DNA from 3 places in the Agarivorans sp. JK6 genome. Region 2 is predicted to be linked to each of the others. Evidence: predicted binding sites of a transcription regulator. Region 2 holds the regulator's gene; each other region holds the start of a gene.
The links. Region 2 encodes ArgR, which controls arginine synthesis, uptake and breakdown. Its sites were predicted from a motif close to ANTGAATANNTATTCANT; they were not measured.
Positions count from the first base shown of each region.

Region 1: the regulator ArgR is predicted to act here: its motif matches at 3,174-3,191, upstream of argC (N-acetyl-gamma-glutamyl-phosphate reductase).
Region 3: the regulator ArgR is predicted to act here: its motif matches at 3,289-3,306, upstream of OV592_RS15595 (2OG-Fe dioxygenase family protein).

Region 1 covers NZ_CP113525.1:4,107,074-4,117,942, forward strand. The annotation lists gene OV592_RS18970 (argininosuccinate synthase) at 1-254, opposite strand, end outside; gene OV592_RS18975 (ornithine carbamoyltransferase) at 297-1,211, opposite strand; gene argB (acetylglutamate kinase) at 1,221-1,997, opposite strand; gene argC (N-acetyl-gamma-glutamyl-phosphate reductase) at 2,007-3,017, opposite strand; gene ppc (phosphoenolpyruvate carboxylase) at 3,432-6,071, shown strand; gene OV592_RS18995 (hypothetical protein) at 6,205-7,458, shown strand; gene OV592_RS19000 (DUF2971 domain-containing protein) at 8,015-9,190, shown strand; gene metF (methylenetetrahydrofolate reductase) at 9,301-10,203, opposite strand; gene greB (transcription elongation factor GreB) at 10,390-10,869, opposite strand.
Region 2 covers NZ_CP113525.1:3,906,331-3,917,199, reverse strand. The annotation lists gene OV592_RS18015 (winged helix-turn-helix domain-containing protein) at 1-642, shown strand, start outside; gene OV592_RS18010 (YacL family protein) at 652-999, shown strand; gene OV592_RS18005 (P-II family nitrogen regulator) at 1,351-1,689, shown strand; gene OV592_RS18000 (ammonium transporter) at 1,735-3,006, shown strand; gene OV592_RS17995 (Fe(3+) ABC transporter substrate-binding protein) at 3,141-4,175, shown strand; gene OV592_RS17990 (ABC transporter permease) at 4,277-5,959, shown strand; gene OV592_RS17985 (ABC transporter ATP-binding protein) at 5,967-7,025, shown strand; gene argR (transcriptional regulator ArgR) at 7,045-7,512, opposite strand; gene OV592_RS17975 (transporter substrate-binding domain-containing protein) at 7,702-8,409, shown strand; gene mdh (malate dehydrogenase) at 8,590-9,519, shown strand; gene OV592_RS17965 (tetratricopeptide repeat protein) at 9,945-10,664, shown strand; gene rnr (ribonuclease R) at 10,742-10,869, shown strand, end outside.
Region 3 covers NZ_CP113525.1:3,353,290-3,364,158, reverse strand. The annotation lists gene OV592_RS15615 (ABC transporter ATP-binding protein) at 1-65, shown strand, start outside; gene OV592_RS15610 (ABC transporter permease) at 55-912, shown strand; gene OV592_RS15605 (ABC transporter permease) at 922-1,776, shown strand; gene OV592_RS15600 (multidrug effflux MFS transporter) at 1,932-3,152, shown strand; gene OV592_RS15595 (2OG-Fe dioxygenase family protein) at 3,394-4,035, shown strand; gene OV592_RS15590 (cysteine desulfurase-like protein) at 4,032-5,264, shown strand; gene OV592_RS15585 (flagellar brake protein) at 5,273-5,977, opposite strand; gene nadK (NAD(+) kinase) at 6,005-6,886, opposite strand; gene grpE (nucleotide exchange factor GrpE) at 7,040-7,669, shown strand; gene OV592_RS15570 (DUF1289 domain-containing protein) at 7,840-8,097, shown strand; gene can (carbonate dehydratase) at 8,184-8,786, shown strand; gene OV592_RS15560 (dicarboxylate/amino acid:cation symporter) at 8,851-10,185, opposite strand; gene dnaK (molecular chaperone DnaK) at 10,480-10,869, shown strand, end outside.

The DNA.
Region 1 (10,869 bases), 200 kb from region 2:
ACTGCACCAGTAGCAATAGTTGGGTAAATGTAGTCAGCTACAAACTCTTCTTTAAGGTCAACGATGTGACACTCAGATGCACCAGAGGCTAAAGCTTTCTCTTCTAAGCCAACTAGCTCTTCTTCGCCTTGGCCAACATCGGCACAAAAGGCAACAATTTCACAGTTGTTGTAGGTTTCTTTTAACCACGGAATGATGGCCGAAGTATCTAGGCCGCCTGAGTATGCTAATACTACTTTTTTGATATCTGACATTTAAAAATTCCTTGTTTAACTCAGCCTAGAGCTGAACATTCACTAACTTAATAAACTTACTAGTACGGCGTTTTGTGCATGCATACGATTCTCGGCTTGATCAAAAATCAAAGACTGAGGACCGTCCATCACTTCCGAAGTAATTTCCAACTCGCGGTGAGCAGGTTGGCAGTGCAGCACGTGGTTAATACCACATTGTTGCATCAAATTCTGGTTAATTTGATAAGCCATAAACTTATCTTTTACTGATTGCAGTGGCGTATCGTCACCCATTGATACCCAAGTATCACCATATACTACGTCGTAGCCTTTAATATCTTCAACGGTATTGGTCACTACAATTTTGCCGCCATGCGCTTTGGCTAATTGATTAGCTTTTTGCACAACTTGCGCATCTGGGCTTGAGCCTAGTGGGCAAACTGCAGCCACTTCCATGCCTAAGATAGCGCCACCTAACAATAATGAATGCGTCACATTGTTGCCATCGCCTAAGTAAGCCAGCTTAACTTTGCTTAAATCTGAGTAGTGCTCAGCGATGGTTTGGAAATCGGCCAAGCCTTGGCAAGGGTGGTACAAATCACACAGTGAGTTGATAATTGGTACCGACGAATGCTCACGCAAAGTTTGTAGGGTTTTATGAGAAAACACTCGCGCTACAATCGCATCAGCCCAACGGGTAATGTTAGAGGCAAAGTCTTTAACACTTTCACGCTCGCCCATCGCGCCATTTTGCTGGTCTAAATAAACCGCATGGCCGCCTAAACGGTTAATGCCGATATCAAAAGTTACTCGTGTACGTAATGATGGTTTTTCAAACAAAGTTACAACACTTTTACCCGCAAGGGTTTGCCCATAATCTGCGGGTGTTTTTTTGATTTTAGCGGCCAGCTCAAGCAGCCCTAAAATTTGTTCTTGAGTTAGGTCCTGCAAGCTTAACAGGTGTTTAAAATCACTCATCATCTTTCCTTAAACGGTAACCTGAGTCCCTACCGACTCACCTTTATATGTTTGTCCAGCTAACAAGCTGGCGAGTTTCGCAGGATCTTTCCATGACGCTAGCGAAACCGGTGTTTGCAAAAACTCGGCAGCCTCTAGAGCCGCTTTAACTTTTACCGTCATGCCATCGGTAATTACCCCATCGGCAATCAATTTGTCAGCCAGCGCGCTATTTAGCTCAGCCACCAGCTGTTTATCTTGGTCGAGTACGCCAGCCACATCGGATAATAACACCAATTGGCCCTGCAGCAATTTACACACCGCTAACGCAGCTTGGTCGGCATTCACATTGTAAAGTTCGCCGTCTTCACCAATACCAATTGAGCTCATTACCGGCACGTGGCCCAGCTCAATAAGGCTATTTAACAATGCAGGGTTGCCTAAAGTTGCCTCGCCTACATGGCCTAAACGTGCATCCATTTGGCTTACTTTACAAGAGCCTGCATCACTTAAACACAAGCCCACAGCCGACAAACCTGCTTTTAGCGCTTGCGCTAACAACAGCTTATTGCTGGTACCTGCTAAGGCACCCACTACATAAGGAATTTGCTCTTTAGGTGTTATGCGCAAGCCGTCCAACTTTTCTGATACAAAGCCGGTTTTAGCTAATACATCTTCTACTACTACGCCGCCTCCATGCACTAATACAATAGGTTGCTTAACTTGTTGCAAGGCAGCAAATAAATTGTCTAGGGCTAGGCTGTTATTTAAAACGGCACCGCCTAACTTAATCACTAATGGTTTCATTGCCTGCTCCTAAACCAGCGACTCAGTAAGGGCAAAGCCATTACGAATATTCAAACACTGGATAGCTTGGCTAGCAGCACCTTTTAATAGGTTATCTTCAGCCGATACCACAATTAAGTCTTCACCTTGTTGTTGCCAAGCCACATCAATAAACGGTGTGTTTTCTACTTTGGCAATAGAAGGCCACTCACCTTCCAATATACGTACAATGTTTTGGCCTGCATAAGCTTGCTGATAAGCTGCATTTACTTGCTCTTCAGTGGTGCCTGCTTTTAGCACCACATTAATGGTGGCTAAAATACCGCGTTTAAAGTTACCCAAATGTGGAGTGAAGATCACTGGGTGACCTAAGTGGGCAGCAATTTCTGGTTGGTGGCGGTGATTAAACACCCCATAAGGCGCTAAGCTTACTTCGCAGAATGAGCTAGTTAACGAGGCTTTGCGCCCTGCACCACTCACGCCACTAGTAGCATTAATTACTGCTTTGTTGCTTGGCTCAATCAATCCTGCTTCAGCTAGTGGCTTAAGCGCAGTTAACGATGCAGTTGGGTAACAACCCGCTACAGCAACTAAATCCGTTTGCTTAATTTTCTCGGCATTCCATTCAGCTAAACCGTATACCGCTTTTTCTAATAACTCGGGGAATTGATGAGTAAAACCGTAGAATTTTTCGTAAAACTCTGCGCTTTGAACACGGAAGGCGCCAGACAAATCGAAGACCTGACAACCTGCATTTAAAAATGCTTCGGCTAAATCATGGCTTACTTCGTGAGCAGTGGCTAACAAAACAATATCAATATCAGCAAAGTTTTTGGCGATATCAGCCACAATTAACGGTTGTACAGGAGCGTCAACCACACCGCGTAATTTGCCGTGCAGAGTAGATAGCGCCTTGCCTGCGTCTACACTTCGCTCTGAAACATACAACCCGGCAAGTTCTAAATCTGAATGGCGACTTACATAGCCTGCCAACTCTGCTCCGGTGTATCCACTTGCACCAACAATCGCTGCCTTTAACATCGTTTCTTGTTCCCTTGAAATCTTATGGCATAGTGTTATTTATTGAGCTGCATTTTACTGACCAAATGAACAAAATGTCACGCTTGTCAGCTCAAAAAAAACTAGCTGTCTTTAATATAAACGGAGAATACCACAGGCAATTCTTTATGCAATAAAAATGAATTTTTATTTATTGTTAGATTTACGCGTATAGGTTAAAAAGTAAGCCAAACAAAGTTGCCCTTATTAAAATATGAGTAACAATCTATAAATAGCCGCTTGATCCTAAGCAAAGGAAACAGCGTTATTTGTAATTTAATTACAGGTATTTTGACTATATGCTCGGTCTTAGGTATGTTTTTGCCCTAGGACTAGGGTGATTTAGTAAAAAAATTTCAATAATCGCTAGCAAACGCAAACAGTGAAGGAAAGACAATGAGCCAGAATATGCCTCAGGAGATTAACGCCTCGTTACGAGGAAATGTGAGTCTACTCGGACAACTACTTGGTAATACGATCAAGAGCCATATGGGAGAAGCGTTTCTAGAGAAAGTAGAAACCATACGCCAGCTAGCTAAGGCCTCACGTAATAACGATGATGAGGCGCGCGAGCAGTTATTGGAGCTATTGCGTAACCTAAGTGATGACGAGCTATTGCCGGTAACCCGTGCCTTTAGCCAATTCCTAAATTTGGCAAATATCGCCGAGCAATTCCACACCATTTCACGTAACTGCGAAGGCAGTACCTGTGCCCAAGATCCTATCGACCAAGTTTTCAATAAACTAAAGCAAGAAAACTTAAGTGAAGCAGAGATCCACCATGCAGTGGCACAGTTAAATATCGAGCTGGTACTTACCGCGCACCCAACCGAGGTGACCCGTCGTACCCTAATCAACAAACACGTTGCCATTAATAACTGTTTAGATTGGTTAGAACTCGACTTACCAGACCAAGAGCGCAGCCAATTGCTTAGCCGCTTAGAGCAGCTAATCAACCAAGCATGGCACACCGACGAAATTCGCCAGCAGCGCCCTACTCCGGTAGATGAAGCTAAGTGGGGTTTTGCGGTAATTGAAAACTCGCTATGGCAAGCCGTGCCAGATTTTGTGCGCCAGTTAGACAAAAAACTTGGCCAGCACTTCGATATGCGCATGGCCCTAGATGCCGCGCCAGTAGTGTTCTCATCTTGGATGGGCGGCGACCGTGACGGCAACCCATTTGTTACTTCTAAAGTAACCGAAGAAGTATTGCTGTCTAGCCGCTGGGTAGCGGTAGACCTTTACTTAAAAGAAATTCAAACCTTGGTTAGCGAATTGTCGATGAGCGATGCTAACGAAGCACTGCTTGAGCAAACCGGTGACCAAAACGAACCTTACCGCGCCTTATTAAAAGTATTGCGCAGCGAGCTACAAGAAACTCACGACTACCTTACAGCCAAGCTAAAAGGCCAGTACACCGAAGCGCGCGATATTATCACCAATACCGAGCAGCTACGTGAGCCACTTGAGCTTTGTTACTACTCGCTACAAGACTGTGGCATGGGCATCATTGCCGACGGCACCTTGCTAGATCTACTGCGTCGTATTGCCTGTTTTGGCATCAACTTACTACGTTTGGATATTCGCCAAGACAGTGGCCGCCACGAAGAAGTGTTCTCAGAAATCACTCGTTACCTAGGCATGGGTGACTATGCACATTGGAACGAAACCGATAAGCAGCACTTCTTACTGCAAGAGTTAAACTCTAAGCGCCCGCTGTTCCCACGTGACTGGGAGCCCAGTGAATCGGTACAAGAAGTACTAGACACGTGCGCTATTATCGCCAAGCAAGAGCGCGAAGCATTAGGCATTTACATCATCTCCATGGCGAGCGAGCCATCTGATGTATTAGCCGTACAATTGCTACTGCAAGAAGCCGGTTGTCCGTTCCGCTTGCCGGTTGCGCCTTTGTTCGAAACCCTAGACGATTTGAACAATGCGCCAGCTACCATGAGCAAACTATTATCAGTTGATTGGTACCGCGGTTACATCTCTGGCCAACAACATGTAATGATTGGCTACTCAGATTCTGCTAAAGATGCCGGTGTATTAGCCGCATCGTGGGCGCAATACCGCGCTCAAGAAGCACTAGTATCTATCTGTGAAGGCCATCAAATCAGCTTAACCTTGTTCCATGGACGTGGCGGTACCATTGGTCGTGGTGGCGCGCCAGCGCACGCAGCCTTGTTATCACAACCTCCAGGCTCACTAAAAGGTGGCTTACGGGTAACTGAGCAGGGCGAAATGATCCGCTTTAAGTTCGGCCTACCTAAAGTTGCCATGGACAGCCTAAACCTCTACGCCAGCGCAGTTTTAGAAGCCAACTTGATCCCACCTATGGAGCCAAAAGACGAATGGCGCGAAGTGATGGATCAAATTGCCGAAACCTCTTGTGAAGCCTACCGTGGCATTGTTTGGGGTGAAGAAGAGTTTGTGCCTTACTTCCGCTCGGCTACTCCAGAGCGCGAGTTAGCTAAACTGCCATTGGGCAGCCGCCCAGCCAAGCGTCGCTCAGACGGTGGTGTAGAAAGCTTACGTGCTATCCCATGGATTTTCTCATGGAGCCAAAACCGCCTATTGCTGCCAGCTTGGTTAGGTAGTGGTGCTGCATTCGAAGGTTTAATTAAAGAAGGTAAAAGCGAGCTGCTAACCGAAATGCGCGCGTGGCCATTCTTCGACAACCGCTTAGCAATGCTAGAAATGGTATTTATGAAAGCCGATACTTGGCTATCAAAAATCTACGACGAGCGTTTAGTGGAGCCAGAGCTACAGGAGCTAGGTGAAAAACTTCGGGTTAAGTTAGAAGGCGCTAAAGCGGCCATTGTTTCGCTAGCCCCAGACAACAAGCTATTGGCTAATCAAGCCTGGGTGGTTGAGTCACTTAATCTGCGTAACCCTTACATCGATCCTTTGCATGTTTTACAGGTTGAGCTGCTAAATCGTTCTCGCGCTAACGAAGAACTTTGCCCTGTAGTTGATCAAGCCTTAATGGTAAGCATTGCCGGTATCGCTGCGGGTATGCGTAACACCGGTTAAATACACACATATTTAACCGTAGCAACCCCGCTTTATGCGGGGTTGTTTGTTCTTAGGCTAAGCTAATAGCTTACTTTACAGGGTACTTTTGCTGCTTGGCAGCGTTGGCTCATTGATAGCTAGGATGTCTTCAATGCAACAATACAAAGGGTGGTTATTTCTTGCCTCGCTGCTACTTTACTTACTGTATGCCTTTGGCGTAATTGGCATTGGTTTAGCCACCGCAGTAACCTGGGCTGCCGCCTTGCTGTACTTGCCTCAACTTAGCAAAGCCATTCGCATTCAGGCGGGTTGTTTGTTAAGCATTGGCATCGTATTGCTATTAATTGCAGCCAAGCAAAATACCTTGCTAAGTGCCTCCGACATACTCTCAATAAACCTTCCCTTGCTGGCGATGTTTAGCGCGGTATCTTTTCTCGCCTTAGCCAATCCAGAGAATCAGCAAGACCCTTTACCTATTGGCAAACGCAGCATTGCCTCAACCGCCCTAGGTATGAACCTGCTGGGTGCGGTCATCAATCTATCGATTGTATTCATTGTCGGCGACCGCTTGGCCAAACAGCGAGCTTTAACTAACGCCCAACAAAAAGTATTAATGCGCTGCTTTTGTGCCGCAGCCTGGTGGTCTCCATTTTTTATCGCCACCGCGGTTTCCATTACTTACGCCCCCGGTATGCAATGGCTAGATGTGCTACTACCGGGCGCTTTAATGGCGCTGATTGCCTTGGCCTTTACCACTGCCGAAGTATCACTAAGAGAGAAAGACAGTTTTGCTGGTTACCCCTTGCGTCGAGAAAGCTTAACCATTCCCTTTGTGCTAGCCTCCAGCGTGATAGCTTTGCATTTCGCCTTCCCCGATTTCAGCATTATTTTGATGATTACCTGCCTAGCACCTCTTGCAGCCTCAAGTTTTGCCAAAGGGAACTCAAAAGTGCTCATTGCCAGAAACTTTGTTAGCCATCGCTTATCTAACGTTGGCAGCCAATACGTGTTGTTTTTAGCTGCTGGGGTATTCTCGGCGGGTATTAAAGCCTTGTTGCTGGCCTATCCAGAAACCTTAAGCCTGCACAACGTAAGCTTTAATCATCAAACCTTTGCAGTAGTGTTAGCAATGATGATCGTGGCCTGCATGTTTGGTATTCACCCAGTTATTAGCATTTCTTTAGCCAGCCCTTTGTTATTGCCGCTTAATCCAGAGCCTAGTCAGCTAGGTTTTCTATTCTTAAGTTCTTGGGCAATATCCACCGGCAGCAGCCCGCTATCTGGCGTAGGCCTAACCATGATTGGCCGCTACCAATTTTCGACTCGGCAGATACTTAAAAACAACTGGTACTACGCCCTAATCATGTGGCTAATATGCTCTGGGGTAAATGCGCTGTTGATGTAACAAGGGTCGTGGGCATGTCGTTAGTTCGTTTGCATTTACCGTAAGCTTGAGCTTTTAACTTCTAGTTCACGATATGGTTATCTAGAGTCAAACGCATTGTTACCCCTTTAAGTGTTAGCTATAGAGCAAAAGCTTTCGCCTGCGGCGACGTCATTTTTCTTTGACGACCAAAGAAAAACGAAGCAAAAAGAAAGGTCGCCCTGCATTATCTTTATCCCGCGTTGCTCAGTGGCAAGCGCGCCTGCGCAACTCGCTACGCTCAAACAATGCTCAGCTTGATCGCTTGTCACTTCCGCGACTCGGCGATAATGAAGGAAGGGTATAAGGAAACGCTCATATAAAACCCTACCTTCAATCATACTGCTCCAGTCAAAACAATCCATAAGATTTGAACTCTGACTATTGATAAAATTGAAATAAAATACCAAAGTAGACAATAAGTTATAGGCAGAGCAAGAGCACGCGAGCGGCTTTCCACTTGGTCACATTTTCTGCGATGGGAGGCACATGCTTCCTACTTGTTGTTAGCTGCTGGGAAATTAAAGAGGCTTGTTGTATGTATTTCTATAAGTATCAGAGCATAAATGCGTTGTCGTTGATGATGCTTAAAAGAGGGGAAGTTTTTTTTGCATCCTCTGAAGAATTGAACGATAAACATGAGTGCCGACCCAAGTATCTCTTTCAAGGCTCCAAGGAGGTTTGGTTAAGGTTTATTGACTATGTATTAGTAGAATTGTGTGTAAGGTACAGACTCTACCCAAATCCTGAAGAAGCGACTAAATTACTATCATTAGCTCCTAAAATATACAAAGCAGTCTTTAATAAAACTCGAAAAAGGAAGCTAGAGTTCACTGAGGTGGTAGTGTTACTAACAGAGTCAATACCCTTGAGCTTTACCCGTGAATTTAGCCATACTGAAAGGCAATACATATTGGATTGCTTTCGTGATTTCACCGAAGCACACCTTCTAAAAGAAATGCATGAGCCAAAATATATTTGCTCATTTTCAACTAATGCTATAAACCCAACAATGTGGGGGCACTATGGTAACGCAGAAAAAGGTATTGTCGTCATTTATGAATCTGATGACGGATATGTCGATGTAAAGTCAACTCTATGTAATCTTTCAGGTTTTAGAAATAAAGGATCCGTAATTGAACTTGGACTATATAACAATGAGAGACTACGCCTAGAAGAAGTTAAGTACTCTAGGACACCAGCCAAAATAAATGCCTTTAGTAGGTTAATTCACAAGTTTTGTTACACCGCAGCCGAAGCGGACTACGATGTCCCAGAGTCTTTGTCTAGTGATGTTGCTCCTATGGAGGAAAATTCAGTTGGCTTGGTAAAATTTACTGACTGGAAATATGAAAAAGAAGTTCGGCTATTCTTCCCTACTTATGGGCCCCTTCCTGCTGAGTTACGTTGCCTTCAGATTAATCAACACCTTATAAAGGGTATAATATTCGGAGCTAGTGTCTCTGAGTCGGATAAAAGGAAAGTTATTGCGGCAGGCTATCATTTCACATCTACAACAGATACGAGACATGGCTTTACGTTTTTTCAAGCGATTGAGAGTCATGATAAATATGAAATAAGAGTTAAACCCATAGGCATAATTGAAGATCAAAGCATACTTGACCAACTGCGTATAACACCTATGAGCGAGTTATCTCAGCATCAACAAGCATATATGACTAGAATCCATCATGAAATTGAGGAACGCAACTAACAATATTTTCCCGAAAGCTTTTTTGAAGATAATCTACTGTTATTGAACGCATTCCCAGATACAAAAAGCCTAGCATTGCTAGGCTTTTTATCTCTCAGCTGCATTCGTCACTAAGCAGGTACGGCTTCAGCTGGGCGAACACCTAAGGTGTGGCATATAGCATACGACAACTCCGAGCGGTTAAGCGTATAGAAGTGAAAGTCTTTCACTCCTTCGCGCGATAATACTTTAACCATTTCAATGGCTACACTGGCGCCTACTAGGTTTCGAGTAGTTTGGTCATTCTCTAAGCCAGCAAACTGATTGTGTAGCCATTTTGGTACTTTTACATTGGCAAAAGAGGCAAACTTTTTCAGGGTATTGTAGTTAGATACTGGCAAAATACCGGGTACGATTTCCCCTTCAATGCCAATGGCTGCACAGCGGTCGCGAAAGCGCAGGTAGCTTTCTACATCAAAAAAGAACTGGGTAATGGCGCGGTTGGCACCTGCATCCATTTTACGTTTTAGAGCCAGCAAATCAGCTTGGGCACTTTTTGCTTCTGGGTGAATCTCTGGATAAGCCGCTACCGAGATATCAAAATCAGCTTCTTCTTTTAACAAAGCCACTAAATCGCTGGCGTACATTTGCGGCTTGGCAGAGCCTTCTGGTAAATCACCTCGTAGTGCCACAATGTCTTTAATACCGCTGTTCCAGTAATCGCGAGCAATTTGGCGCAGCTCATCGGGCGTTGAGTCGATGCAGGTTAAATGCGGTGCAGCCGCTAAGCCTGTGCGGTCTTTAATTGCCTTAATCACCTTGTGAGTGCGGTCTCGGGTACCCGAGTTTGCGCCGTAGGTTACTGATACAAACTTAGGCTTTAAGGTTTGTAAACGCTCGATAGACGACCACAAGGTTTGCTCCATGGTCTCGGTGGTTGGCGGGAAGAACTCAAAGGACACGTTAATATCGCGGTTAAGCTCACTTAAGCTTTGATTGAGTGTTTCGATTTGTTGCGCGTTGTGAAATCCCATTGACCTTCTCCGTTAAAGACTTTTAGACGTCTATACCGCTAGATACTAAAGAGAAGACAAAGTAAGTCAACGCTATTCATCTTAAACATAGCTTTAGATGAATTATTTTCAACATGGGGATTTTAGCCGCTAACTACTCGCTAAATATGCATTAAGACAAATAGTTAGCTAACAGAATCATCTCAGCTATTCGAAAGGGGTGTATTGAATAAGATTAATCCACCACTCTTTAGTGCCAGAGGGCGTTTTTACAAACACATCATCGTCAACTTGTTTGCCGATAAGCGCCCGAGCCATGGGAGAGTCGATAGTGATGTAACCCAGCTTTGGGTCTATTTCATCGGTGCCAACAATGCGGTAGCGCACGATATCGCCTTCATCATTTTCCAGCTCGACCCATGCGCCAAAAAATACTTTGCCGTTTTGTTGGGGGTGATGGTCAACAATCTCTAGCGCATCTAAGCGCTTGGTTAAGAACCTTAATCGAGAATCGATGCGGCGAAGCTCTCGCTTACCTTCTTTGTATTCCGCGTTTTCTGAGCGATCACCCAGTGCTGCGGCTTCGGATACCGCTTGAGTTACTTGAGGGCGTTTAACCTTCCACAAGTACTTTAATTCTTCATCGAGTTTATGCCAGCCAGGGCGAGTGATTAAATTGGTTTTCAT
Region 2 (10,869 bases):
GGGCGTAGTGTCTCAGACCATACAATTAACCAGCATATATCTCAGTTACGAAAAGTAATCACTACTTTGAACAATACTGAACTCACTATCGCTACCATTCCCAAAAAGGGTTACATAGCAAGATGTGAAGCAGTAGGTCAGCCAAACCGAGTAAAACCGGAGCTGGTTCAAAATCAAGCTAAAGCCTTGTTACTAAGTGATACTGAGACCTGCCAGAAAATTCAAAACCTGAAGGCAGATGGCGAGTTAAAACAGTTAGAAATGTTCTCTAATGCTGGTTTGTTGCATGAGCGACTAATGAGCAACGAGTTTCAAGCTGTGATCATCGACACCGAGTTAGCTAATGCCGAAGGCTTAAAGCTAATTAAGGCAATTCGAACTGGCCAAACTTTAGCTAGCTCTGATATCGCTATTCTATCTTTAGCATCTGAAGCCACTAAGCAATTGCTTGGTTTTAATGTATTGATGGACGTGCAAGGCTTAATCGTTAAGCCTGTTAACATTGAAGTATTGGAAAAACAAATCAAAACAGCCGTAGCAATGCGCTTTAAGCTAAAGCCAAATGCCGCTTATGATCTTGTTCCTACTATGTTAAACAGCGCAGCTAGCGTAAACTTACAGTCTGCTTGTTTAAGTAACTAGACTGAAACTATGGAACTGACGATTCGCCGTTCATTGGACGGCGCATTTTTTATTGATTGCGGTGACGAACATCGGTGTTTTTCGATGTGGCTAGAGCGCGAATTGAATAAAGACCGTCAGTTTATTTCTTCCTTACTCGCCCGCTTGAAAAATCTATCTGGCTTAGCAGAGCTACACATAGACAGTGATGAGTTCCGTTTTGTGGCCAATCTAGATGAAGTTAGCATCGAGGTTTCTCAAGACGACGCTTCAGATAATCCAGCGCTCTTACAAGATGCCATGAGTTTAGATGCAGCGCATAGTGCTTGCGGTTACGACGATTTCCTAGAATTGTTAAAATCTATCGAGACTTATTAACATGGTGCAAAATTAGCATCTAGTTCGAGAATGTTCTAAACCCTTCTTCAGCTCTTTTTATTCAGCCAATTCATTACTTTAACCCTAACTTATATGCGGGTTAACTGCCAAGTTGCTACATATTCTTCGCTAGCTGCACTCTATTAGTGCTGATAGAAATACCACTACCAAAATGTGAACCATGTTGGAGCGTTGTTAAAAAATATAGCACCATAATGGTGCGGCTGTATTTGTTCTATTTTATGTTTTGTTTCTTAACTTATTGTTTTGTATATCTAATTCTGTTTTGGCACAAGCCTTGTATTTTGTTATTCGACAAAAGTTAATCGATGACTCTTTGGAGGAGCTCAAATGAAACTAATTAGCGCGATAATCAAGCCATTCAAATTGGATGACGTGCGTGAAGCCATCGCCGAAGTTGGCGTAGATGGTTTAACCGTATCTGAAGTTAAAGGTTTTGGTCGTCAAAAAGGTCACACCGAATTATATCGTGGTGCCGAGTACCAAGTTGACTTTCTACCTAAGGTAAAACTAGAGATTGCTACTAGCTCTGAAAATGTGGATCGCATTATTGAAGCGATTTCTAGTGCTGCTTACACCGGCAAAATCGGTGACGGTAAGATTTTTGTATACGACTTAAGCAACGTAGTACGTATTCGTACTGGCGAAATGGATGCAGAGGCTATCTAAGGGCAACCTTAGCAAGCTTATAACAGGGATTACGGGGAAGTAATTATGGAAAACGAAATTTATCAACTGCAATATGCCATCGACACCTTCTACTTTTTGGTGTGTGGCGCATTAGTAATGTGGATGGCTGCTGGCTTCTCTATGCTAGAAGCTGGTTTAGTTCGCGCTAAAAACACCACTGAAATTCTAACTAAGAACATCGCTCTTTACTCTATCGCTTGTATCATGTACTTGATTTGTGGTTACTCAATCATGTATGACGGCGGTATCTTCTTATCAGGCATCGAAGCCTTTGACCTAGGTGGCGTATTAGCTTCTAAAGCTGAAGAAGGCTTTGAAGGCGGCAGCGTATACTCAGGTGCTTCTGACTTCTTCTTCCAAGTAGTATTCGTTGCAACTGCAATGTCTATTGTTTCGGGTGCAGTTGCTGAGCGTATGAAGCTTTGGGCATTCCTAATCTTCGCTGTAGTGCTAACTGGTTTCATCTACCCTCTAGAAGGTAGCTGGACATGGGGCGGTGCAGACGTATTCGGTCTATACAACCTAGGCGACCTTGGTTTCTCTGACTTCGCTGGTTCAGGTATTGTTCACTTAGCAGGTGCTGCAGCAGCATTAGCCGGTGTACTACTACTAGGTGCTCGTAAAGGTAAATACGGTAAAAACGGTTCTGTTAACCCAATTCCTGGTTCAAACATGCCGCTAGCTACTGTAGGTACTTTCATCTTATGGATGGGTTGGTTTGGCTTTAACGGCGGTTCTGTATTGAAACTTGCTGATGCTTCAAACGCTCACTCTGTTGCAATGGTATTCTTAAACACTAACGCTGCAGCTGCGGCTGGTGCAATCGCTGCACTACTAGTATGTAAGCTTACTTGGGGTAAAGCAGACCTAACAATGTTATTAAACGGCGCATTAGCTGGTCTAGTAGCGATTACTGCAGAACCTTCTACTCCTACTGCGCTTCAAGCCACTCTGTTTGGTGCTGTAGCTGGCGTATTGGTTGTAGCGTCTATCGTATTCTTCGATAAGATTAAGATTGATGATCCAGTAGGTGCTATCTCAGTTCACGGTGTAGTTGGTCTATTCGGTCTATTGATTGTTCCACTAACTAACGATGGTTCAAGCTTCTCTGGCCAAATCATCGGTGCATTAACTATCTTTGCATGGGTATTCGTAGCAAGCTTCATCGTATGGAGCATCCTAAAAGCTGTAATGGGTATCCGAGTTTCTGAAGAAGAAGAAATGAACGGTATGGACATTGCTGATTGTGGTATCGATGCATACCCTGAGTTCGTAACAGTTAAGTCTTCTAGCTAAGATTAAAAAGTAATAAAAAAGGCCCGCATTGCGGGCCTTTTTTTGTTTTAAAACATAGCGAAAGATGTTGTCTCATGTTAATCTAAAGTCAAATGATAACGATTTGCGTTTAACATATATTGAAGGACTCATTTGTGAATAAATCAGTATTCTCTTCATTAGTGGCCATGGTGGCTTCACTAGTGGTTGCCACTCCAGCCTTAGCTGCAGAAGAAGTAAACTTATACTCTTACCGCCAACAAAGCTTGTTACAACCTTTAACTGATGCGTTTACCGAAGAAACGGGCATTAAAGTGAATGTTGTGCATGCTGCTAAAGGTTTAGCTGAAAAGATCAAAGCGGCAGGCGAAAACAATCCTGCTGATTTAGTACTAACCGTTGATATCGGTCGTTTGGAAGAAGTGCGCGCTGCTGGTTTATTTGAAGCCGTTAACTCTCCAGTTATTGACGAAGTTGTTCCGGCTCACTTACGCCATCCAGATAACTTATGGTTTGCCTTAACCACACGCGCTCGGGTTATTTATGCTCATAAAGACCGCGTTAAAGAAGGTGAGCTTAACTCACTTAAAGACTTAGCCGATCCAAAATGGCAAGGCCGTATTTGTACTCGTTCTGGTAAGCATGTTTACAACATTGGTTTGATTGCTTCAGTGATTGCTGAAGACGGTGAAGCTGCCGCAGAAACGTGGCTAAAAGGTTTAAAAGCTAACTTGGCACGCAAGCCACAAGGTAACGACCGTGCTCAAGCTAAAGCCATCTTCGAAGGCCAATGTGATTTAGCGATTGCTAACCGTTACTACATGGGCAAGATGTTCTACAACACTAAGAGCCCTGAGCAGCAAGAGTGGGCCGAGCAGATCCGCGTTGTATACTTAGACCAAGACATTGGCGGCCGTGGTCAGCACATTAATATTTCTGGTGCTGGTTTATTGAAAACAGCTAAAAACAAAGAGAATGCCATTAAGTTGTTAGAGTTCTTAGTTGGTGAAAAAGCTCAAGGTTTATACGCTACTGCCAACTACGAAGAACCAGTTCGCACCGGTATCAAAACTGATGAGTTTATTGAAAGCCTAGGTGATTTCAAAGCTGACCGTATTTCCCTTCAAGAAGTGGCAGACCAACGTGCTGCAGCAGCACGCTTAGTTGACCGTGTTGGCTATGACATGTAAAGGTTGTTAAACTTGCTATTCTATTAGCAAGCGTCAATAAAGCTGGCCTTAGGTCAGCTTTATTAGTTTTCGGCTCTGTGCCGTTTTTTTATTTGGAAGCTATGAGCACTACCGCCAATTCTACTTCGCCTTTCTCGTTAGCTCGTTTACGCTTTGACCCTTGGGTATGGCTTGCCTTAGCAATTGCTGCCTTAGCCATTGTCCCTATTGCCACCATTTTGATGCTCTCATGGGCCGACAACCAAGAAATCTGGCAACACTTACTGGATACGGTATTTTGGATTTACGTTAAAAACACTTTAATGCTGTGTTTGGGCGTGGCTTTATTTACCAGTTTAATGGGTACCGGTGCGGCCTGGTTGGTCACGCGCTTTAATTTTCCCCTGAAATCGGTTTTGGTATGGGCGCTATTGCTACCCTTGGCGGTACCAAGTTACATACTCGCCTTTGTTATTACTGACCAACTTGAATACGCAGGTTTTGTACAAAAAAGCTTGCGCGCTTTGTTTGGCTGGCAAACTGCACGAGACTACTGGTTTCCGGAGATTCGCTCCATTCAAGGCGCCATTGCGGTATTGAGTTTAGTGCTGTATCCCTATGTGTATTTGTTAGCGCGTGCTGCTTTTGTAGAGCAAGCTGCACAGCTTTTTGAAATGAGCCGCTGCCTAGGCAAAAGTCAAACTCAGAGCTTTTTTAAAGTGGCATTGCCACTAGCGCGACCTGCCATTGTGGTTGGGGTTACATTAGCGCTAATGGAAACCATTAATGAATATGGCACGGTAGAGTTTTTTGCAGTGCCTACGTTAACCGCGGGAATATTTGATGTGTGGCTAAACATGAGCAGCCTGTCCGCCGCCGCTCAAATAGCCTTAATGCTGGTGAGTTTTTCTATCTTGCTGCTGGGTTTAGAGCGCTATAGCCGCAACGCTGGTAAGTTTTATAAGCTGACTGGTCAATCTCCCGCTATGTTTGCCGAACCGCTTTCGGGCTTTAAAGCATGGCTAGCCACCGCTTTATGTTTATTGCCTATTAGCCTTGGTTTCATCTTGCCTATCACGGTGTTAACTAATTATGCATTACGCAATTTAGACCAAGGAATAGAGCAGTACTTAAATAGTGCTTGGAACAGTTTTTCTTTGGCGATTATGGCCGCGTTGCTAACAACGATTTTGGGTTTGTTGCTAGCCTACGGGGTTCGCTTATCTAAAAGCAATAAAATGCGCAGCATCGCCGAGGCTGCAACCTTGGGGTATGCCATCCCTGGTGCGGTGCTAGCAGTAGGCATTTTGTACCCGCTTGGTGTGTTTGATAATGCTGTTGATAGCGTAATGAAAGCCTGGTTTGATTATCCAACCGGCTTATTGCTCACTGGCACCGGTGGCGCCTTGGTATTAGCCTATTCGCTGCGTTTTATCGCTTTAAGTTACCGTACGCTTGACGCAAGCCTTACCAAAATCACTCCTGAAATGGATGACGCCTCACGTATTCTTGGTAGCCGTTCAGGTAAGACGCTATGGCGAATTCATCTCCCTTTAATACGACCAAGTGTGCTCACCGCCATGCTACTGGTGTTTGTAGACACCATGAAAGAGTTGCCTATCACCCTGATACTAAGGCCGTTTAATTTTGATACTTTATCAACCCAAGTATGGGATTTGGCGTCTTTAGAACAGCTTGAGCAAAGCGCTTTGGCTGCATTAACTATATTACTGGCGGGCATTATCCCGGTTATTATCATGAGTCGAAATATCGGTTCTTCTGAACGTCGCCCACAAGGACAATAAACCCGCAATGAGTATTGTTTTACGCAAAGTTAATCATTTTTACGGCGAACAACAGGCATTAAAAAATGTCAGCATTGAAGTGAGCGAGAATCAAATCGTTGCGCTATTGGGTCCATCGGGTTGTGGTAAAACCACACTGTTACGCCTTATCGCCGGTTTAGAGCGACTACAAAGTGGCGAGCTTTACTTGCAAGACAAGCTAGTGGCTGCGCCTAAGCAAGCGATTCATCTAGCACCAGAGCAACGGGCCATTGGCATGATGTTCCAAGACTATGCCTTATTCCCTCATATGAGTGTGCGTAAAAATATCGAGTATGGTTTACGTAAACAGCAAGATCTTGCGAAGCGGCGTAATTGGATTGAGGAAAGCCTAGATAATATGGGCATGCAAGGCTTGTTAGAGCGCTTTCCGCATACCTTGTCGGGTGGCCAGCAGCAGCGGGTAGCTCTACTTCGTGCCTTAGCTCCAGAGCCAAGCACTTTACTGCTAGATGAGCCTTTCTCCGCGCTTGATGAGCATCTTCGTCAGCAAGTACGTGAAGAAACCCTTGATGTACTGAAGAAAACCAATACCCCTGCGGTAATGGTGACTCACGATCCACTAGAAGCAATGTTTATCGCCGATAAAATTGTAGTGATGGAGAAGGGGGAGATTGTGCAAAATGCTAGCCCTCAAGAAATTTACAACAATCCGAAAAACGCCTTTGTGGCAGCGTTATTTGGCCCTAGCAATCGCTTTGAAGTGGAAGTTGAAGGGCACAAAGTTAACACGCCACTTGGAGCATTTGCTGCAGCTGACATCGAAGATCAGCAGATGGCAGAGATTATTGTGCGGGCTAAAGATATCGTGGTACACCAGCTCGAAAACAAAAACCAGATAGAAGCTACAGTGATATCAGTGCATGCAATGGGTAACGAAACCCACTTTAGATTGCAGCTAAGCGGTATGCCTGAGCGGGTAATACATGCGCGTATGCGCGATCATTGGCAGGCGAGTGCTGGCACAAAAGTATGGTTGTCGGTAGATGGGGATGCGGCATTTGTCTTCCCTAAAGCATCGCTTTAGGGAAGCTAATTAGGCTTAGTTAGCCAACTTCAAAGAGTTCTTTCACTGACTGGAAGACATCGGCAATATCTACTTGGCGAGTAGGGGTGATAAAAATGGTGTCATCACCAGCAATGGTGCCAAGAATACCTTCAGCCTTGCCTAATGAATCTAACAAACGGGCTATTAGTTGAGCTGCGCCGGGGCTGGTGTGGATAACGATGAGTGCGTCATTGAAATCCATTTCTAATACTAAGATTTTTAGTTGGCTAGAAACGGTTGGAACCCCTAATTCTGCTGGTAAGCAGTAAACCATTTCCATTTTTGCGTTACGAGTACGCACCGCGCCAAACTTACTTAGCATGCGTGACACTTTCGATTGATTAATGTTTTCGAAACCTTGCTCTTGCAGGGCGGTCACTATTTCGGCTTGCGAGCCAAATCGTTCCTCTTTTAACAGTGATTTAAAGGCTTTTATTAACTGTTCTTGTTTATCGCTATATTTCATCGGTGATCCGAGCTTATAAATCCGTTGCCATTGTCGCCAACTTTTTACTCTAATTCAACTTTATTCTAGTTTTATGCATATAAATGCATACTCTGACACAGAATTATTATTGCATTTAATAACAATTAGTTGTGAGCCTTTGCTAAGCTGAATTATGATAGCCCAATCCGACTCGATGAGTAGTTGATTATGTGGATTAAACTTTTCATTCTTCTTCCTGTTTTTGTGTTTAGTTCAGCCTTTGCTGAAGATAAACCCTTACGAATTGTTACCGAAGCCTCTTACCCACCATTTGAAGCCTTTGACGAGCAAAAGCAATTAGTAGGTTTTGATATCGAATTAGCCAAAGCGGTGTGTATACAAATAAACAGAGAATGTGAGTTTTACCATCAGCCTTTTGACAGTTTGCTGACGAGTGTTGCGGCAGGGCACTATAACTTGGCGATTTCAGCTTTAGATATCACCGAGCAGCGAAAACAGTTAGTTAATTTTAGCGATGCGTATTTTGACAACATGGCGGTATATATAACTAGCTCGGAACAGGTTTTGGCTAATAGCGCTGTTGTGGCAGTGCAAAGCGGTTCTAGCTTTATGCGTTTTTTACGTGAGCAACGACCAGATATTTTGTCGATTGCTTACCCCAGTTATCAATTGGCACTTAATGATTTAGAACAAACGAAAATAGATGCGGTGTTTTTGGATGCCGCTGCTGCGCATTACTGGTTAGCGAGTCATCCCAACTTTGTTATTCAAGTTGATGAAAGCTATCCTGCTAGTGGTTTGGGAATGGCTGTTTCCAAGCAAGACGAAGACCTGCTGAATCAAATCAACCATGCGCTTAAAGTGTTAAAAAATAATGGCACTTACCAAACAATATATCAGTCCTTTTTTAACTAACAAATACTGTTAGACCAAGGTCTTAAGCCATATTGTTAAAGTGTGATTAAGGCAACCTTTTCCTGTTTTAAACTTGCTTTAAAAATGTTGCTAAATTGTATTTTGAGGCGGATTCCGTTATCTTGTCAGCTGTCTCTATAGACATCCCCTCTACAACTACAAAAAGCATGGAGAAGTTTGATGAAAGTTGCCGTATTAGGTGCTGCAGGCGGAATTGGCCAAGCCCTTTCATTACTATTAAAAACTCAGTTACCCGCTGGTTCTGAACTTTCGCTTTACGACATCGCCCCAGTAACACCAGGTGTTGCTGTAGATTTGAGCCACATCCCTACACAAGTGGCCATTAAAGGATTTGCAGGCGAAGACCCAAGCCCGGCCCTAGAAGGTGCCGATATTGTTCTTATTTCAGCTGGTGTGGCGCGTAAGCCAGGTATGGATCGTTCAGATCTATTCAACATCAACGCTGGTATTGTTAAAAACCTTATCGAGAAAGTTGCTGTTACCTGCCCTAAAGCGTGTATCGGCATTATCACTAACCCTGTAAATACTACTGTGCCAATTGCTGCAGAAGTATTGAAAAAAGCCGGTGTATACGACCCTGCTAAATTGTTTGGTGTAACGACTCTTGACGTAATCCGCTCTGAAACATTTATTGCTGAAGCAAAAGGCTTAAACCCTGCCGACATTAACTTAAACGTTATTGGTGGCCACAGTGGTGTAACTATCTTGCCATTGTTATCTCAGTTAGATGGTATTTCATTCACCGATGAAGAGATTGCCGCGATGACCACGCGTATTCAAAACGCCGGTACTGAAGTAGTTGAAGCTAAAGCGGGTGGCGGTAGCGCTACACTTTCTATGGGCCAAGCAGCCGCACGCTTCTGTTTGTCTTTAGTTAAAGCAGCTCAAGGCGAAGACGTAATTGAGTGTGCCTACGTTGATGGCGGCAGTGAGCATGCTAAGTTCTTTGCTCAACCAGTGCGTTTGGGCCCTCAAGGTGTTGCTGAAATCTTACCTTACGGTGAGATTAGCGCATTTGAGAAAGCTGCAATTGACGGCATGTTAGACACCTTACACGGTGACATCGATAAAGGCGTAGAATTTGTTTAATTACAAATTTTAAATCCTAATAAGGAGTGCAATGCACTCCTTTTTTGTATCCGCATGTTGTCGAAGTACCTAACTAAGCTAGGCTTGGGATAATAAATGGTTTTTGACGGCCTCTTCTACTTATTTCGGTGTTGCAGCTACTTGCAATAGGCGCGCGGCTTCGCCTTGAACTAAGCAAAACTATCTCGCCAGAAACATGAAGCTAGATTAAGTACTGGCTTGCAGAGTTATCGTCACTTCCTTATCTCTAATTCAGGTTAATTATAAAGCTGTTGTTGCCCATTTACTTGCGCTAAACCAATCTTAAACAAGCTTCAAAGCTAGCTTTAGCGTAGAAATGGCCATTTAGATTATCAGAGATAAAAGTGGCTTTAGTTTTTTGGCATGATGCCGATAGCTTAAGTGTTAAGACGATAGGAACGGCTATGAATAAGCAGATCATTTCACTACTTCTTGCTGCGGGAATAAGTTCAGCGGCCTTTGCAGAATCTATTGATGCCTTGTCAGTGGATGATGAATTAGACACGCCAGCACAGCAAGCTGAGCCAGTTACTATTGATCCAACCGAATACACCAGTCCATCAGATATTGAAGCGGTTCAGCTTTATAAGCAAGACGAGTTAATCACTTGGATTAACAACAATCAGCACCTTGCTCGGGTGAAAGCAGACGATTGCCAGTTAGTTGAAGACATTGAGGCTCGGGCCGAAAAAGTCGCGATTCCCGCCTATCAGTTTTTATGGGGCGATATGCTGGCATGGGGAGTCTGTGTTGATTCAAATCCTGAGCTTGGCGTTATGTATATGTGGCGAGCGGCTAATCAAGGTTTAGCAGCAGCCATGGAGCAATTAGGTCGCTATTACGCAACGGGCACCTTAGTTCAGCAAGATTACGCCAAAGCCATTCCATTATTACGTGAAGCTGCCGGACAAGGTTTTCTACCCGCTCAGTTGCGCTTAGTATCACTCTATGTGGAAGGTAAAGGCAGCCCTTACGATTATGAAGATGCCTATCGCTGGTTACATCATTCAATCATTGCCGACAAACAAACTCACCGTGAAGCCAGCCAATTATTGGCTGCTCTCGCTAGCAAAATGCCTGAATATGTAGTGGTTAAAGCTAAAGCAAGCAACCAACCCTACTAAAGCCACGCGCAAAGCATTAACATAGAGCTATTCTTGAAGAGTAATACTTTTTGTTGCTCAACTTAGTAGGTTAGTTAATGCAAAATCAGGCTGTGTCGGCCACACTAAAATCGACCTTACTCGCTGCCTTAACAGAAGAAATGGCCCCCGTTTCTAAAGACTGGCTCAAAGCCTTGTGTAGTGAAGAACAAAGAAGCCAGTTCTC
Region 3 (10,869 bases), 550 kb from region 2:
TACGAATATTTTGGGATGCTAAGCAAGCAATTTGTATTAGCCAAGAGGTGAAGGGTGAAAGCTAAAGGGCTTGGGTTTTACTTATTACTGCTTCCTTTTGTGCTGTGGTTTGTTCTGCTTATTGTATTGCCACATTTGCAGATGCTAGAGCTGTCTTTCATCAAACGGGATTATGTGGCTGGGGACAGCGTAGGTTGGTACCAATACCAACAGTTTTTGGGCGAACCGCTCTATTGGCGAACCTTATTGCGTACAGTGTGGATGTCGTTGTTAGCCACCTTTATAACCTTGTTAGTGAGCTTTCCAGTGGCATTTTTCATTGCAAAAGTGGCTCAAGGTAAAGTTAAACGTTTGCTGTTGTTAAGTTGCTTACTGCCTTTCTGGGTAAGTGAGTTAGTGCGCACTTACGGTTGGATGATATTGCTACGTGAGTCTGGTGTGATTAGCCAAGGTTTAATGGCTCTGGGGTTAACCGAGCAACCGATTGAATTTTTGTACAACGATGTGAGCATGTTAGTGGGGTTGGTGTATACCTCAATGTTGTTCATGGTGGTGCCATTAGTAAGTACTTTAGAAGGTTTAGATCAAAGCTTAATAGAAGCGGGCTACGATTTGGGTGGCAATGGTTGGAACGTTACCACTTCTATTATTGTTCCTTATGCAATGCCTGGCATTGTATCGGGTTGCATCATGGTGTTTATGCTTTGCCTAGGAAATTATTTAACACCGCGTTTATTGGGTGGAAAAGATAGCCTTTGGTTTACCGAACAGATTTTTACTCAGTTTATTACGCGTTTTAATTGGGAATTAGGCGCTGCCTTTGGGGTGATTTTATTGCTGGTTTCGTCTTTAGTTGTGGCGCTGGGTTTAAAGCTAAGTGGCCAATCATTCAGTCGTACTTTGGGACGCTAGGGGAGCCTTATGTTGCATCAATTACGTGGCCCTGCTAAATCCCTTTATCAGTTCTATATGGTGGGGTTCTTGGTCTTTTTGGCACTGCCATTAAGCATTGTGGCGGTTTTTGCTTTTAATGATAGTTTGTTTGCAGCACTACCTTGGCAAGGCTTCACCTTTGATTGGTTTATTGGTCAAACTGAACCTAAGCTGGGCATTCTTTATGATGATGGTTTGTTATCTAGCATTGCGGTGAGTGCTTCGATAGCGTGTTTTGTTACCTTGTTTTCCTTACTGCTTGCCACCGCCAATGCGTGGCTGTTCGTTCGTTTTGATTTCCCAGGGAAGAACTGGTTATACATCGGCTTATTGTTGCCTTTAGTTATACCAGGAGTGATCTTAGGAGTGGCGATTTTAGTCGCCAGTAGCAGCTTGGCGAACAGCATTGAGAACAGCTTTGCTTGGGAGTTAGAGTGGTTAAGGCCGGGGTTTGTGTTGGTGGTGATTGGACAAGTAGCGTTTATTACCACTATTGCTACCTTGGTGGTGTTAGCGCGCTTACGTAAGTTCGACTTTAGCTTGGAAGAGGCGGCGCTAAACCTAGGGGCTAATTCTTGGGTAGCTTTTGTTACCGTGGTATTGCCGTTTCTTAGCCCTGCATTAATTGGAGCTGCGGTGGTTAGCTTTTTAATGTCTTTCGAAAACTTTAATACCACCTTAATGCTGGTAGGTTCCGACGCGCCGCTGACTATTGCCATGTATGACCGCTTGCGAGAAGGGTCAACTCCAGTGCTCAATGCTGTGTCATTATTATTGATGCTTGGCTCTGCTTTTATTGCTTTGGTATCGATGTTATTTGATGGCAAAAGTAAACAGGATTAAGTTCTTAGTGTTTAAAAAATAACAACGTTTTGTTGTGGCTTTTGCACTTAAGTTGACGATAAAAGTTAAAAATTAGCTGCGCTGTTATTGTTTATCGCTATTGCGATTTGAGCGTGATATAACCAACAGCTCACTGTTGTACTAGGGAGTAGTTGGTGAAACACAGCAGTACCCACTCTAAAGCCTTTATTATTTTACTTGCAGGTATGATGTCGTTGGTGGCTTTGTCGGTTGATGCGATGCTACCGGCCCTGGTAGCTATTGCCGAAGATTTCGAACTGGCTAATCCGGCGCATGCCCAATGGACCATAACATCACTGTTTATAGGCCTTTCGATTGGCCAACTTGTTTATGGGCCATGGTCAGATGCGGTTGGCCGAAAACCTCCTATCTATGTTGGTTACCTATTGTTTATTGTGGGTAGCATTATCTGTGTATTGTCTAGCTCGTTTGCTTGGCTTATCGCCGGGCGAGTACTGCAAGGTATGGGCGCAGCTGCGCCAAGAATTATTACCATGGCCTTAGTGCGTGACAAGTTAAAAGGCGCTGAAATGGCGCGTATTATGTCTGTGGTGTTTTCGGTATTTATTGTCGTGCCGATTTTGGCCCCCGCGGTGGGCCAAGTTATTTTAGGTCTGGCCCACTGGCGTTGGATCTTCGGCATGTTATTGCTAATGGCTATTGCTACTGGTCTTGGGTTTTGGCGGGGACAAGAAGAAACCTTAACCTTGGATAAACGTCGCCCTCTAACATTACAAAGTTTTGTAGAAGGACTTAAGTATTTACTGCAAAAGCGCAGTGCGCTGGTTTACACCATTGTATCTGGTTTTATTTTTGGCGCTTTTATGGGGTATTTAAATAGCGCGCCATTGTTGTTTATTCAACTCTACAATCAAGCAGACAACTTTGCGCTGCTTTTTGCTTTAGCAGCAATTGCCGTAGGTGTTGCATCGTTGGTTAATGGGCGCTTTGTACTTAAGTTAGGCATGCGCTTAATGATTAAGGCTGCGCTGTGGGGCTTACTTGCCCTTACGAGCGTATTTTGTTTATTACTAATAGCTAGCAGCGGAGTGCCTCCTCTTTGGTGGTTAATGGCTTACTTGATCCCAGCATTTTTCTGCATTGGTATTTTGTTTGGTAATTTAAATTCTTTAGCCATGGAGCCTTTAGGAGCAATTGCAGGAATGGGCTCGGCGTTTGTCGCGAGTATTTCAACACTGGTGGCGATTCCCATTGGTAGCCTTATCGGCCTTAGCTTTAACCAAACCTGTTATCCAGTAGTTATTGGATTTGGATTAGTGGCAGCGAGTAGCTTATTGCTAATCAAGTACTTCGATAATCCAGATATTGAAGACAAGCAATTATCGGCTTCTTAAAGCATAAAATATCGTTTTAAATCTACATTAAATCAGCGATTTAAGGAAAAACTGGAGAGTTTTTCTTTAATTCGCTGATTAGTTGTTACGGTTTGGTGTTTTGGCTAAGCATTGGAAAGATTTATTGGTTTTAAATGTTGAATTTATAGTTATTTGTGATTCTTAATACTGCTTGGTGTGGCGTTGGCAGCTGTTTATTATTAGTCTTGATGTTATCACTTTGTTAACCAGAGATTGGACCATGAACACTCACGCAGATTGTTTACTACAGCTAAACCATTTAAGCGGTGCCGCAGTGCACGATTTATCCTCTTCATTTGATAATCTTCCTCATACTAAGCATGCCGATGGGCAATACCGTTTACGTCGTTATTCTGTTGTTCGTATTAATGATGGAAAAGTGCAAGCTCTGCCAGGACGGAGCTTTGTGCAAAGTGAACAGGTGAATCACTTTCAAGGCGATGTTATTCGTCAGTTTGAGGATATTGAGCAGAGCATTATTGCTTCCAAAGGCATGTATGAAATGTGTGCCCTTTTCTTGGAAGCAAATAGCTTAAGTGAGCAGCAAGAGATTGAAATTCATCAAATTAGAATTGCCGCACAGGCTTCCGATACACCAGTTGCCCCTGAAGGAGTGCATCAAGATGGATTTAGCCATATCGCCGTAGTGGGCATTCGTCGCCATAATATTGATGGTGGAGACTTCATGGTGTTTAAAGATAAACATCAAGCACCGATTATGACCTTGGCACTAGACAGCGGTGAGGTGGCCTTACTTGATGACAGTAAACTTTGGCACTATGCAAGGCCCATTCGTGCTCACCGCCCAAGTGAACCGGGCTTTATGGATGTATTTGTATTAACAGCAAAGGATGAAGCATGAGTTTTTCTGTTGAGGCTGCACGCAAGCTGTTTCCTGCCTTAAATGCTAGGGGCGACGAAGAGCCCTTAATTTATCTGGATGGGCCAGGTGGGGCGCAACTGCCCGCTTCGGTGCTGCAAGCCATGAACGATTATTTTATAAAAGGTAATTCCAATCTAGGCGGCGCTTTTGCTAGTAGCAAGCATACTGAACAGGTTGTAGAAAAAGGGAGGCAGCAGGCTAAAACCTTATTGAATGCCGCTAGCGCTAATAACATTGTGTTTGATGCCAATATGACATCCTTAACCTTTAAGTTAAGTAGGGCCATAAGCCGAGATTGGCAAGCTAATGATGAAATACTGGTGACCGCACTTGATCATTATTCCAATGTATCGAGCTGGCAACAGGCAGCTGCCGACAAAGGGGCTAAGGTTCATCAAGTGAGAATTAACCCGGCTAACTGTAATTTGGATTATGCGCACCTAGAGTCACTGATAAATACTAATACCCGCCTTGTTGCGCTTACTTATGCCTCTAATACCAGCGGTAGCATTGTTGATTTACAAAGAGTTATCCAAAAAGCGAAAAGCGTAGGTGCAATGGTTTATGTGGATGCGGTGCATTATGTGCCGCACCGTTTAGTGGATGTACAACAACTGGGCTGCGACTTCTTGCTCTGTTCGGCTTATAAGTTTTTTGGCCCTCACCTGGGTATTGCTTATGTGGCCGACCCTTGGCTGGAGCTGCTCAAACCTTATAAAGTTGAGCCAGCAACCAATATCGGCCCAGGTCGCTTTGAAACCGGCACCCAAAGCTTTGCGGCTATTGCAGGCATGAGTGCAGCAGTTGACTACTTGGCTGATTGGAATCCACAGCAAAATAAGCGAGCAGCATTAACCGCCAGCTTTGAGCAGTTTGCCGCGCATGAACAAGCTTTAAGCGAGCATTTTTTGGAGCGCTTGGCTGCCCATCCGCAAGCCACGCTTTATGGTGAGAGTAGCTTGCAGCGTAGCCATATGCGCACTGCAACGTTCTCGTTGCGCTGGCCGAGTATTCAACCGCAGCAAATTGCCGCTATGTTGGGTGAGCATAATATTGCTACGTGGCATGGGCATTTTTATGCGCAAGGCATGATGGATCAATTGGGATTAATGGATAAAGGCGGGGTGCTACGCGTAGGTTGTATGCATTACAACACTCATCAAGAAGTCGACCGTTTGTGGGACCTGTTAGATAGTTACTGCGCCTAGTAACCTTTTTATACGTCTAAGGCTAGGTGAGCAAATAGCTCATCTAGGTCGGTAGCACCTTCAAACTTTATACCCACTGCAATATGGTTATGACCATCTCGGCTTTGGCTTTTAATATTGCCTTCGATTACTGTGTCATTCTCTGGTTTGCCAGGAATTCGAATGTACACAAACACACTATCAAGTAACAGTTTGCCATTGCTTTCTGGCCACGCCATCTTGAAGCGGCAACCACCGGCTGATAAATCGAGAATAATGCCGTCAAAGCTTAAATCGTTTTCAATTTGCTGGTCACTTACAGAGGAGCGGTGAGTAACGGTTGCTGGAATGCGTGTACTCGCGCGTTGCTGTTTGCGTAGGCTAAAACGCTCTACTTCAGATGGGTATTTAACAAACAATAAGTGCTTAGGGGATTTGATAATGTCGGTAATGATGCTGCGAAATGCAATACATTGACCGGCTTCTCCTTCAATGATTGAACGGATCACGCAAGCCATGCCTTCCACTAATACATCACCATGGCCTTGTTGAGCATATTTAGGCACAGCAAAGATAAGAAAGTTAGCGTCATCTAAACCAATAAGCTTACATTTAATCCGTACATTACCTACTTTTACAAACTGCACATCTAAAACGTCGCCAAAGCGCAGTTGTCGCATTATTTCTACAACTTCTTGGCGTTGGTTTACGCGAGGGCTTGGTGTAGCTGGCAAAATAAAACTTCCTTATTACATGTTTGCTTAAAACAGTCGGCTTCCCCAGCCAAGCTTGGTCCGTAATATCTTAAAGTAATCATAGCTTTTAGGATGAACTAGGCGCAATGGGTGATTTTGCTTACGAATAATAACCTCGTCCCCAGGCATCACTGGCAGTGATACATGACTATCACAGCTAATGTTCATATGGTCGCTATTGTCGTGAGACAGCTTGAGCTTAATTTCACTATCGCTGTCTACAACTATTGGCCGTGAACTAAGGGTGTGTGGAAACATCGGTACCAGTGCGATGGCATCCAAATTAGGAGTAAGGATCGGCCCGCCGGCAGATAAAGAGTAAGCGGTAGAACCTGTTGGCGTGGTAATAATTAGGCCGTCGGCGCGCTGGCTAAGCATGAAATGGTCATCAATATATACTTCAAACTCTAGCATTGTGGCCACTTTGTCGAGGTGAAGTACCACTTCGTTCACAGCACTATTGCGGCTTTTTACTGCGTTATGACGCAGCACTTTGGCTTCTAATAAGCAGCGTTTCTCGGTAATAAACTCACCTTGCAACACTTCCTTTAAAGGGTGTTCAAAGTTAAAAGGGTCTAGATCGGTTAAAAACCCAAGGTTGCCGCGGTTAACACCAAGCACTGCTATGTCGTAGCGCGACAATACTCGTGCTGCTCCCAACATATTGCCATCACCACCAACCACAATCGCTAAATCAGCTTGTTCCCCTACTTGGTTAATGCTAACCAGATTAAGCCCATCAATGCTGAGTTGCTGGCCGGTCTGCTCTTCTACCAATACGCTGTATGATTGTTCAATCAACCAATGGTAGAGCGCTGTTAAGGTATTATTGGCTCCCTCGTGGTGGGGTTTGCCAATTAAACCAATAGTGTTGAAGGTTTGAGTCATAACTTGTTGATTTAACATTGTGTTGCTAGTGATTATAACGTGTGGTTTTACTACTCAGCCAGTTTTATCGTGACTATCACTTGAAAGCGGCGGTTTGATCCCCATAATATGCAACAGATTTAAGTTATTTGTGAAGAATTACGGAGACCCTGCATGAGCAGTGAGCAAAACAAACCACAAGCCGAAGAAGTGGTAGCGGAAAACGAAGTAGAGCAACAGGTTGAAGCGATAGACGCTGAGCTTGAAAGTGAAGTGGAAGAAGAAGCTGCAGAGTCTGCTGGTGAAGAAATTAGCGTAGCTGAACTACTTGAGCGTTTGGCAACTGCGGAACAAACCGTGGCTGACCAAAAAGACGGTGTTATTCGCGCGAAAGCAGAAGTAGACAACATTCGCCGCCGCTCTGCTCAAGAAGTAGAGAAAGCACGTAAGTTTGCTTTAGAAAAGTTTGCTAATGAACTGCTACCGGTTATCGACAACATGGAAATGGCTTTGCAACACGCTAACCGTGAAGACGAAGCCTTAACTTCGATGATTGAAGGTGTTGAGTTAACCCTTAAAACCTTGATTGATGCTGTGAAGAAATTTGGTATCGAAGTTGTTTCACCGCAGGATGAAACCTTTGATCCTGAGAAGCACCAAGCCATGGGCATGCAAGAAGTTGAAGGTGTAGCGCCAAACACTGTAGTTGCAGTTCTGCAGAAAGGCTACGAATTAAATGGCCGCTTATTGCGTCCAGCAATGGTTATGATTTCTAAAGCTGCCTCGGTAGACACTAGCGCATAGTCATTATTGTTTAGAAAAAAGGGCCTTTTGGCCCTTTTTTTATGGCTGAATTTTAGCGTGTTTTTGGATCGCGATTTGGCGAATTCTTTGACCTAAGTTGCTTGGCTATGCCATTGTAGAGGTATGAATAAAAATTATTCGTATTGCTCAAAAGGTAAGCATTGCAGCAAATGGAACAGTTAGAGATTTTCGACATTCCCAATCCTTGTCGTGGCATTTGTCAAACAAATAGCCGCGGTTTGTGTATGGGCTGTTTCCGAAATCGCGATGAACGTTTTGCTTGGCAAACCTTAGAGCCTGCTCAGCAGCAGAACATATTACGGCTAACCAAGCAGCGCAGGATGCGTTTTATTCGTATGCAGCGCAAGAAGTTAGCGGAACAACAGCTGCAAAACTCGGTACAAGATGAACTGCCATTTGGTGAGTAAATGCTGCGCTAAATAGTGGTAGTTATCTATCACATCGGGCAATATATGCCTCTAGTAGTAGGGAAGTGTTGTTAACTAGAGGTCGTATGAGTGATTTAAATCAGCTGATAAGTAATAATCGTAGCTGGGCTAAAAATATAAAAGAACAGAATCCAACCTTCTTCTGTGATTTGTCTGAACAGCAAAACCCTGAATTCTTGTGGATTGGTTGCAGTGACAGCCGAGTACCTGCCAACCAGATTGCTGGATTACCCCCAGGTGAAGTATTTGTTCACCGCAATATTGCTAATGTGGTGGTGCATACTGATTTAAACTGCTTGTCGGTTATTCAATACGCAGTAGATGTTCTCAAAGTAAAACATATTATTGTGACTGGCCATTATGGTTGTGGCGGCGTGTTAGCGTCGATGGAAAACGAACAGTTTGGTTTGATTGATAACTGGCTACGTCATCTTAAAGATGTTTACCGTTACCATGAAGCGGAGCTGGATGCTATTGAAGACAAGAAGCAGCGTGCCGACCGTTTATGTGAGTTAAATGTGGTGGAGCAGGTTAAAAACGTATCGCAAACTTCTATCGTGCAAAATGCTTGGAGTAAAGGCCAAGACTTATCGGTACATGGTTGTATCTACTCTATTCAGAATGGCATTTTAAACAATCTAGATATCTCGATATCTGGCAACAGTTAGACTGTATTATTAACGATAAAAAAACGCGGCCAAGGCCGCGTTTTTTGTTGGTGTGTTTGTAAGCCTAGGCTTTTTCGGCCGAAGCCAAGCTGGTATCTGATTCACCGTGAGGAAGATGTACTTCTTCTTCAGATAAACCTGCTTGAGGGTTGTTGTAAGTCTCTACGTTTAAATCGCCTTCCGATTTAGCTACAGCAACCGTCACCATGCTATCACCAGTAATGTTTACCGCTGTGCGCACCATATCTAACAAGCGGTCTACACCAATAATTAGCGCAATACCTTCTACCGGCAAACCAACTTGTTGCAATACCATTGCTAAGGTGATTAAACCAACACCAGGAACACCTGCGGTACCGACTGACGCAAGCGTTGCCGTAACAATAACCATTAAGAAATTGCCTGCGGTTAGGTCAATGCCATACACCGTTGCAATAAAGATAGTGGCAACACCCTGCATAATTGAGGTGCCATCCATGTTGATGGTAGCGCCTAAAGGTACGGTGAACGAAGCTGTTGAGTTACGTACGCCTAGCTTATGAGTAGCTGTTTCCATAGTGACTGGAATAGTTGCATTTGAAGAGGCAGTACTAAAAGCAAATACGATAGCTTCACGCATTTTCTTAATGAAAATAAGCGGGTTTAAGCCAGTCAGTACTTTTAATAGTGAAGGGTAAACCAACAAGGCATGCAGCAGTAATACAACCAATACCACCATGAAGTAGCTGAGTAAGCTAGCAATCGCGTCAAAACCAATTTCAAAGAACAACTTCGCTAGTAACGCAAATACGCCGTATGGAGCTAGGTTCATTAAAATGGTTACTAACTTCATGATTACTACATTGAAGTCTTCGAAGTGTTTACCAATGCGCTTGCCTGGCTCACCAGAAATGGCAATTGCGATACCGAATAACAATGCAAACACGATGATTTGCAACATGTTGCCTTGAGCCATCGAGGCAATAGGGTTATCGGGGAACATATCAATGATAACTTGGCTAATGCTTGGCGCTTCTTTCGCAACAAAGGCCGCTTCGGTAGTTAATTCTATGCCAGTACCTGGGCGAATAAGCAGTGCAACTGCCATGGCCAGTGAAATGGCTATCGCAGTAGTGGCCAAATAGAGTAGTACTGTTTTACCGCCAAGGCGGCCTAAGCGAGCAGTGTCTTTCATTGAAGAAACACCACACACTAAAGAAACAAATACCAATGGAACCACTAACATCTTCAAGCTTGATACGAAAATCGAGCCAGTGATATTGAGGATGCCGTCAACGATGTAATCTTTGACTAAGATAGACTCAGCAAAAAAGGTTTGTAAGAACACCCCTAAGCCAATACCGGTAATCATACCTATTAGTATTTTATGAGTAAGACTCAGTTTTGAATCGTTTTTCATTTCCCTTCTCTCTGTATTTTATGCAGGATTTAACTCTGCATATAACCTAAAGTTGCGCGCATAGTATCACAGGTTATAAAAATAGCCATTTTTAGCACTGTCGTGGGTGATTCTGTTGGTTTTATGAGCTAAATGTGTGATCGCTTGCTCAATACCTAAGCTCTCTTGGATAATTTGCGAGAATAGGTTTTTAGTGAGTTTTTTTTATTTTTTCCCTTGAAAAGCAATTTGCCGCCCCCACTTAGTTCTCAACAACGAAATATTAGTTACAACCAGAATTTGGAGAACACCATCATGGGTAGAATTATTGGTATCGATTTAGGAACCACTAACTCTTGTGTTGCAGTACTAGACGGCGACACCCCTAAAGTAATTGAAAACGCAGAAGGCGATCGCACAACGCCTTCAATTATTGCGTTTACCGACGACGGCGAAACCTTAGTAGGCCAACCTGCTAAGCGCCAAGCGGTTACTAACCCAAAGAACACTGTATTCGCCATTAAGCGTTTAATCGGCCGTCGTTTTACCGATGACGAAGTTCAACGTGATATCGAAATCATGCCTTTCAACATTGTTAATGCTGACAACGGTGATGCTTGGGTAGAAGCAAAAGGCGACAAAAAAGCGCCACCACAAATCTCTGCAGAAGTTTTGAAAAAAATGAAGAAAACTGCAGAAGACTAC